DNA from 2 places in the Ruminococcus sp. CAG:57 genome. Region 1 is predicted to be linked to the other one. Evidence: predicted binding sites of a transcription regulator. Region 1 holds the regulator's gene; the other holds the start of a gene.

Evidence for each region. The regulator NrdR, encoded in region 1, represses ribonucleotide reductase genes. The targets are predictions, from matches to a motif close to CACNANATNTNGTG.
Region 2: a site for NrdR is predicted at 1,807-1,820, ahead of nrdD (anaerobic ribonucleoside-triphosphate reductase). Genes of this name have one in related genera too.

What each region holds. Positions count from the first base shown of each region.
Region 1 is NZ_FR890793.1:44,252-48,690, reverse strand. Features, by position in the region: gene QVO88_RS11550 (EAL domain-containing protein) at 1-342, shown strand, start outside; gene QVO88_RS11545 (hypothetical protein) at 474-620, shown strand; gene QVO88_RS11540 (aspartate kinase) at 819-2,138, shown strand; gene nrdR (transcriptional regulator NrdR) at 2,227-2,679, opposite strand; gene QVO88_RS11530 (glycosylase) at 2,976-4,151, opposite strand.
Region 2 is NZ_FR890726.1:9,838-14,276, forward strand. Features, by position in the region: gene nrdD (anaerobic ribonucleoside-triphosphate reductase) at 1-1,773, opposite strand, end outside; tRNA gene QVO88_RS06030 (tRNA-Arg) at 2,131-2,207, shown strand; gene QVO88_RS06035 (GTP-binding protein) at 2,413-3,366, shown strand; gene QVO88_RS06040 (HD domain-containing protein) at 3,712-4,368, shown strand.

The sequences.
Region 1 (4,439 bases):
GACTATGGTGTGAAGTTTGCACTTGACGATTATGGTACTGGATATTCAAATATGACATATCTTCTCAGCCTGCCTTTCAGGTTTATCAAGCTTGAAAAGGAAATAGTCTGGGAATGTTTCAAGAGCGAAAAGGCGCATATCGCCATTGAAAGTACAGTGGCGATGATAAAGAAGCTCAATATGCAGATAGTCGCCGAGGGTATCGAGGACAAGCACCAACTCGACACGCTTCTTGGCATGGGCTGTGATTTCATTCAGGGATACTACTTCTCAAAGCCTGTTCCTGAAAAAGATTTTATTGAGGTGCTTAAAAAGAATAATACTCAGGCTGTGACGGTTTAAGCAGTCTGATGAAAAAAGCCCTGACTTCGGTCGGGGCTTTTTTTCACATGGTTTTCACTTTGCATTAAGGTCTGTTTAAGTAAGGAACGCTATAATATAGTCATAACAAAACCGAGACGGGAGGCGTTCTTGTGAACGTAAGTAATATGGCTATTCTTATTATTGCGGCTGTGCTGCTTTCTTTGCCGCTTGTTTTATCCGCTGCATTTTGTGTTGAAGAACGCTGGGGCTTTCTTTCACGAAAACATGATAAGTGGATAGACGAACATTACAGATAATAGGCAGACAGATAAGTATGAGTTGTCCGTCATACAAATACAAGCGTATTTCACAAACATACACCAAAAAAACTATAAAAATTAGTCCATTTATACATTGACTTAATCTCGCAAATTCGGTATACTATTTATTGTAACGTCAGCGTGGGAAAAGTACGCAGACAGGAATAATTCTATAGTTTATAAGGGGTTTGTGAAATGACAAAGGTTGTAAAATTCGGTGGAAGCTCTCTTGCAAGTGCTGAACAGTTCAAAAAGGTAAAGGAGATAATCACAGCGGAAAGCTCAAGAAGATTTGTTGTGCCGTCTGCTCCTGGTAAAAGATTTTCAAACGATACAAAGGTAACTGATATGCTTTACGGCTGCTATGATCTTGCTGCAAAGGGCAAGGATTTCAGCAGCGAGTTCGACGCTATCAAGGAAAGATATTACGGCATAATCAATGATCTGGGTCTTGACCTTTCTCTTGAAAAGGAGTTTGAAACTATCAAGGCTTGCTTTATCGGCAAGGCGGGACGTGACTATGCGGCTTCCCGTGGCGAGTATCTTAACGGTATCGTTCTTGCTAAATATCTTGGATATAACTTTGTTGACGCTGCTGATGTTATCTATTTTAACGATCAGGGTCAGTTCGATTCTGCAAGAACAAACGAGGTGCTTCCTCAGAGACTTGCTACACTTGACAATGCGGTAATACCTGGTTTCTACGGCTCAATGCCAAACGATACTATCAAGACATTTTCAAGAGGCGGTTCTGACGTAACAGGCTCTATCGTTGCCGCAGCAGTAAACGCTGATCTTTATGAGAACTGGACAGACGTATCAGGCTTCCTGGTATGCGACCCTAGAATTATCGACAACCCACAGCCTATCACTACCATAACATATAAGGAACTGAGAGAGCTTTCTTACATGGGTGCAGGCGTACTTCATGAGGACGCTATTTTCCCTGTAAGAAAAGCAGGTATCCCAATAAACATCAAGAACACAAATAAGCCTGAGGATATGGGTACAATGATCGTTGAGTCCACATCTCAGAAGCCTGCATTCACGATCACAGGTATAGCAGGAAAGAAGGGCTTTACTGTAGTTAATATCGAAAAGGATATGATGAACGCAGAGCTTGGTTTCGGCAGAAGAGTGCTTGAAGTATTCGAGAAGAATGGTATCTGCTTTGAGCATATGCCATCAGGTATCGACACAATGTCTGTTGTTGTTCATCAGGCAGAGTTTGCTCCAAAGGAGCAGGAGATAATGTCAGGTCTGCACAGAAACTGTCACCCTGATACAATTGATATTGAAACAGACCTTGCGCTTATTGCAGTTGTGGGACGTGCAATGAAGTCAAACAGAGGTACAGCAGGCAGAATATTCTCAGCCCTTGCACACGCTCATGTAAACGTAAAGATGATAGATCAGGGCTCTAGCGAGCTTAACATCATCATCGGTGTGAATGAGGCTGATTTTGAATCTGCAATGAAGGCTATCTATACAATTTTTGTTGATACACAGCTTTAATACAATATAAAAAATATGGCGGACGGCTTTGGCTGTCCGCTTTTTTGGTGCGAAAAAAGCGTCCCGAAAATTATCGGAACGCTCTTATTTATTTCTTCTTGTCAGAAAGCTCAGTGATTATCTGAATGAACGAATCAACGTCAGAGAAGTCCTTGTAAACGGAAGCAAAACGCACATATGCAACGTGGTCAAGCTTTTTCAGACCCATAAGCACCATATCGCCTATCTCACTTGTAGTGGTCTCGGTCTGCATTTTGTTTGCAAAGGTGTTCTCTATATCGTCAACAAGGTTTTTCATATCATCAACACTGACAGGACGCTTTTTGATAGCGTTCTGAATGCCTTTTATAAGCTTCTGTCTGTCAAAAGGCTCAAACGAGCCGTCACGCTTGTATACCATAAGCTGTGGCTTTTCCACCACCTCATAAGTAGTGAAACGCTTTCCGCATTTCGGACACTCACGGCGGCGACGCTTTTTTCCCTCGCTTGGACGTGAATCTATTACTCTTGTATCTTCATAGTTGCAAAAAGGACATCTCATTATAAACACTCCTTAGTTAAGAGAAAATTTTGTGCGTGATATTGCATATATTGTGCTTTTATTAATTAATTATACCATAGATTGTGGACGATTGCAAGAGGGTATATAAAAAAAGTTGCGGTAAAGGGACTCAGCAATTTTGCGGCAGACAAACCATAGCATAAATGTAGGGGACGGCGCCCTCGACGTCCCCTACATGGGTAGTGCAATATTTATGCACGGATATGGCAGACTTGAAGAAAGATTTAGTGTACAAAAAAACAGACAGCAGAAGCCGTCTGTTTTTGTTTGATATATTACTTGTTAAGATATTCGAGATTTTTTCTGATAAGATCGCATCTCTGCTTGACGCAGTCAACAGAACGCAGTGGGTCTGACGGAGTGTTGAATGTGTAATCCATAAGCTTGTCGATAGTTGTTGACGCAACGTGAAGTCTTGTGTCTGATGAAGCGTAGTAAATGTACACGTCACCGTTTTCACGAACGATCGCGCCGTTTGTGAACGCAACGTTTGATACGTCACCCACTCTTTCACTGCCGTGTGGTGCAATGAAAAGTCCTGACGGCGAAGCGATTAGCTTAGAAGGGTCTTTAAGGTCAGTTGCGAATACATAAATTACGTATCTAAGACCTGCGGCTGTGTTTCTTACGCCATGTGCAATGTGTATCCAACCCTTTGGTGTCTTGATAGGCACTGCGCCTGCACCGTTCTTTACCTCTGTGATTGTGTGATATTGCCTTGGTGAGATAACAACTTCGTCTGTGCAGATAACAGGGTTTGTGATGTCTTCGCAAAGACCGAAGCATACTCCTCCGCCTGAGCCAGTTTCGATAAAATCGTCCTGTGGACGTGTGTAGAAGGCGTACTTTCCGTCAACGAACTCAGGGTGAAGTACAACGTTTCTCTGCTGTGGCGACTTGGACTTGAGATTAGGAAGTCTTTCCCATGTCTTAAGATCCTTTGTCCTTACGATTCCAGCCTGAGCTGTAGCGGCAGAAAGATCGTTTGAAGTCTTGTCCTTGCTCTCTGAGCAGAATACGCCGTATATCCAGCCGTCCTCATGCTGAGTAAGTCTCATATCGTATACGTTTGTTTCCTCCGGTTCAGTGTCAGGAAGCTGAACAGGGAAGTCCCAGAAACGGAAGCCGTCAACAGGGCTGTCGCTCTCTGCTACTGCAAAAAATGACTTTCTGTCATTGCCCTCAACTCTTGCAACAAGGTAATACTTGCCGTTGAGATAAATAGCGCCTGAGTTCAGTACTGCGTTTATGCCCAATCTCTCCATGAAGTATGGATTTGTCTCAGGGTTCATGTCATATTTCCAGATAATAGGTGCGTGTGCGGCTGTCAGAACAGGGTAAACGTATCTGTCATAAATTCCGTTGTAGCTGTCTGACACAATGTTTTTTCTGTTGATGAGAGCCTCATATTTGGCTGTCACCCTTGATTTGTTTCTTTCAAAATCTGTCATATCAAGCAATTTCCTTTCGGTAAAAAAATCTTCTTAAACAAGTATACTATAATAATTCGCTAATTACAAGTACCACTGAAAACATCAAACGATTACATGAAAAAAGTTTTACGAACTGCATAAATGCTGTACATATTTTGCTGTTTTGGTTAATGTTTTCTACAAAAAGCTCTTGTATCTGTTTTATATTCATTCAAAACGGGCATATTGAATATTTGAACTTTATGCGTATATTTTAAACTATATTGATTGTAATATTGCGTTTTAACAATACATATGGATTTAATT
Region 2 (4,439 bases), on a different contig from region 1:
TGTGATGTAGTTTCTGTCTGTTACACCCTCGATAACACCAAAACGCTTCTGCAAACATCTTGCAAATTTGTATGTTGTGGACTCCAATGGCGTGCCGTAAAGGCTGAAATCTATGTTTGTTTCTGCTCTCCACTTTGCGCAGGCGTCATTAAGGTGCTGCATAACTTCAAGTGCAAAAGGCGTTGCTGAAGGGTCTGTGTGTGACTTGCCCGTCATGTATCTTACGCATTCGCAAAGACCTGCATAGCCAAGTGATATGGTGGAATATCCGCCGAACAGGAGCTTGTCGATTGTTTCGCCCTTTTTAAGTCTTGCCAATGCACCGTTCTGCCAAAGGATAGGCGCAACGTCTGACGGAGTGCCTTTAAGTCTTTCGTGACGGAGCATAAGCGCACGTCTGCAAAGCTCAAGTCTTTCATCAAATATCTTCCAGAACTTATCCATATCCTTATATGACGAGCAGGCAACGTCCACAAGGTTTATTGTAACAACGCCCTGATTGAATCTGCCATAATATTTAGGCTTGCCGTTTTCATCAAGATATGTTGTAAGGAAGCTTCTGCAGCCCATGCAAGGGTAGCACTGACCATTGCCATTCTTGTCTACCTTAAGCTCCTTCATTTTCTTTTCGCTTATATAGTCAGGAACCATTCTCTTTGCGGTACACTTTGCAGCAAGCTTTGTAAGCTCCCAGTATTTTGAGCCCTCTCTTATGTTATCCTCTTCAAGGACATATATGAGTTTCGGGAACGCAGGTGTTATATAGACGCCCTTTTCGTTCTTTACGCCTTGGATACGCTGTCTGAGCATTTCCTCTATGATAGCCGCAAGGTCATCTCTTGTCTGCCCCTCCGGCACCTCGTCAAGGTACATGAAAACAGTAACGAAAGGTGCTTGACCATTTGTTGTCATAAGAGTGATGACCTGATACTGTATCATCTGAACGCCCTGAACTATCTCAGCCTTTACTCTCATTTCGGCTACCTTATTTATAGTATCCTCGTCGGCAGGGATATTAAGCTCTGCGAACTCTTTTTTTACCTCACGGCGGTATTTATCACGGGATATCTGAACGAACGGAGCAAGGTGGGAAAGTGTGATACTCTGTCCGCCATACTGTGAAGAAGCTATCTGAGCGATAGATTGTGTAGCGATATTGCAGGCTGTAGAGAAGCTGTGTGGCTTTTCTATCATGACCTCGCTTATGACAGTGCCGTTCTGGAGCATATCCTCAAGATTTACAAGACAGCAGTTGTGCATATGCTGAGCGAAATAATCAGCGTCGTGGAAATGTATCAGACCTTTTTCGTGAGCTTCGACTATATCGTCAGGAAGCAAAAATCTTCTTGTGATATCCTTGCTCACTTCACCTGCCATATAATCCCTCTGAACTGAATTGACAGTAGGATTTTTATTGGAATTTTCCTGCTTGACTTCCTCGTTCTCGAAGTTAAGAAGAGAAAGTATCTGCTTGTCAGTAGTATTAGCCTGTCTGACGATAGAACGCTCATAGCGGTAAGTGATATAATGCTTTGCCACTGTATACTTGCCGTGGCGCATGATATCGGCTTCCACCCAGTCCTGAATAGTTTCAACGTCCATAGCCCTATTCATTTCAGAGCATTTGTCCTCTATATTCTGTGCTATCTCTCCTATTTCTCCCTCAGAGAGCCTATCCTTTTCCTCCACAGTGATATTAGCTTTTGCAACGGCATTTTCTATCTTTTCCTTATCGAACGTATTCTCAGCGCCGCTTCTTTTTATTATCTTCACCTATACTCTTCCTTTCATTCTATCCTGCTCAACCACTATATATTGTGGTTGACTTCTTTTATTACAACATAATATTGAACATTTACTATTATACCACAATCAGAATATAAGTCAAGGGCATAGAATGATAAATAATCTACAAAAATTCCGGTTAAAAACAGAGCAGTTTGCCGAAAAAGTATTACAAATGATTACAAACACTTGATTTACAAAAAGTGTGAAAAATAATGGCATTTAAAGGGTGGATAAAGGTGTGAAGCTACAAGAAACGATGTGAACATTCTGTAAAATAAGTGGAGAAATTCAATTAACTTGTTGACAAGGGTGCTTGCATATGATATAATATTAGAGTTGAATGCGCCAGTAGCTCAGCTGGATAGAGTGACTGGCTACGAACCAGTAGGTCGGGGGTTCGAGTCCCTTCTGGCGCACCAGCGTATTTACGCACTTTGCGGGCTTGCAGGGTGCGTTTTTTGTTGCCAAGCTTTGCACCGCTCAATAAGCTTTGCTGCCAACTTTGTAATGTAGGGCGAGTCCCTGTACAAAATACGCTTTACTTAGTGTAAGGCGTTTTTTTATTTCTGTCATTGCCAAAGCACTGTCAATGTGGTATAATATGACCATTAGGAGGCATTAACTATGAACACAGAGAAAAAGAAAACCAAGGTAGACCTTGTGACGGGGTTTCTCGGAGCAGGGAAGACTACTTTTATAAAAAAATATGCCCGTTATCTTTTGGATAAGGGCTGTAAAATTGGCGTGTTGGAGAATGATTTCGGTGCAGTGAATGTGGATATGCTTATTTTGCAGGAGCTTTTGGACGAGAATTGCGACCTTGAAATGGTCTCGGCGGCTGATAAGGATTGCCACAGACGGCGTTTTAAGACTAAGCTTATCGCTATGGGTATGCGTGGTCTTGACAGGGTCATTGTGGAGCCGTCAGGTATCTATGAAGCTGACGAGTTCTTTGACGTGCTCAGAGAAGAACCTCTTGATAATTGGTATGAGATAGGAAGCGTTATAACTATTGCAGATGCCTGCCTTGATACCAACTTGTCGGAAGCTTCTGATTATCTTCTTGCTTCTCAGCTTTCGGAAGCAGGCATAGTTCTCATGAGCAGATGTCAGGAAGCCACAAAACAGGAGCTTGAGGATACTCTAAAACACCTTGAAGCTGTGCAGAAAAAGTTCCATTGCCACAGAATGACAAAGCCTGAGATAATAATGAAAGATTGGTCGGAGCTTACAGATGAGGATATGGAAAGGATAGCCAACAGTGGGTATGAGCCTGATTCCCACGAAAAGCTGTGGTTCGACCAAGATAAAGCTTATACCTCTTTGTATTTTATGAATATGAAGCTTCCTGACAATGCTATGGAAGATGCTGTGAGCAGGCTTATGAGCGACAGCAAGTGCGGAAGGATATTCCGTGTAAAAGGCTTTATGCAAAACGCTGAGGGCAAGTGGCTTGAGCTTAACGCCACCCACAAGAACATCACTGTTAAGCCTATAGAGCGAGGTCAGGCGGTGTTTATCGTCATTGGCGAGGGGCTTGACAAAGAGCATATTGACGGTTATTTTGTGCCTGTATAGTGTCAAAATATTGTAAAATAAATGCGGAATGTATTGTATATAAGCTTGGATAGTGATATGATAATTGCAGGTTATAATTACACATTTTAAAGATCGGTGCAAGTGTATCTCATGCTGCAATGTATGGCGTAAAATGCCCGTCACGGCGAGTGACTGTAGGGGAGCGGCGCAATTTCTGCTTTGCAGAAATACGACGTCCCGTTCGGAGAGCGACATGGTTTGTATAATCGCAAATTCATGCAGGCGAGCAAATGCGGGCGAACACTGTTCGCCCCTACAATACATTATGTGGACGTAAAAAGCCTTGCGTAGATAAATATAATCATAAACCAACAGGAGAAATCAATGACATACAAAGAGATAAGAAAAAACAAGGAAATAAAAGCATTTATAAAAAGGGCAGGGATAAATCTTACATCTCTGGGTTTTACAGACCATTCAGAGGTGCATACCACTCTTGTGGCAGACAGAGCCGCCGCAATACTTAAAGAGTTCGGCTATGATGAGCATACCATAGAGCTTGCAAAGATAGCAGGGTATATGCACGATATCGGCAACGCTGTCAATCGTACACACCATGCAGAGTATGGTGCAATACTTGCAAACGATATTCTCAAAGACACTGATATGCCATTGGAAGATAGGGTGACGATAGTTTCCTGCATTGGAAGCCATGACGAATCAACAGGGGGCGCAACAGACCCGGTGTCAGCCGCAGTGATAATAGGTGATAAAACAGACGTGCGAAGAAATCGTGTGTCAAATAAGGATAAGTCCTCTTTTGATATCCATGACAGGGTGAACTATGCGGTAACAGAAGCGAGCTTAAAGATAAATGCTGATAAAAAGGTCATATCCCTTAATTTGCAGATAGACGAAAGTATCTGCACCATGTATGACTATTTTGACATTTTCCTGCAGCGTATGCTTATGTGCAGAGGTGCGGCAGGTGTTCTGGGAGCAAAGTTCAAGCTTACAGCAAATGGAAGCAAAGTATTGTGATTTAACGCACAAACTATGTAGGGGAGCGGCGCAATTTCTGCTTTGCAGAAATACGACGTCCCACTCGGGGC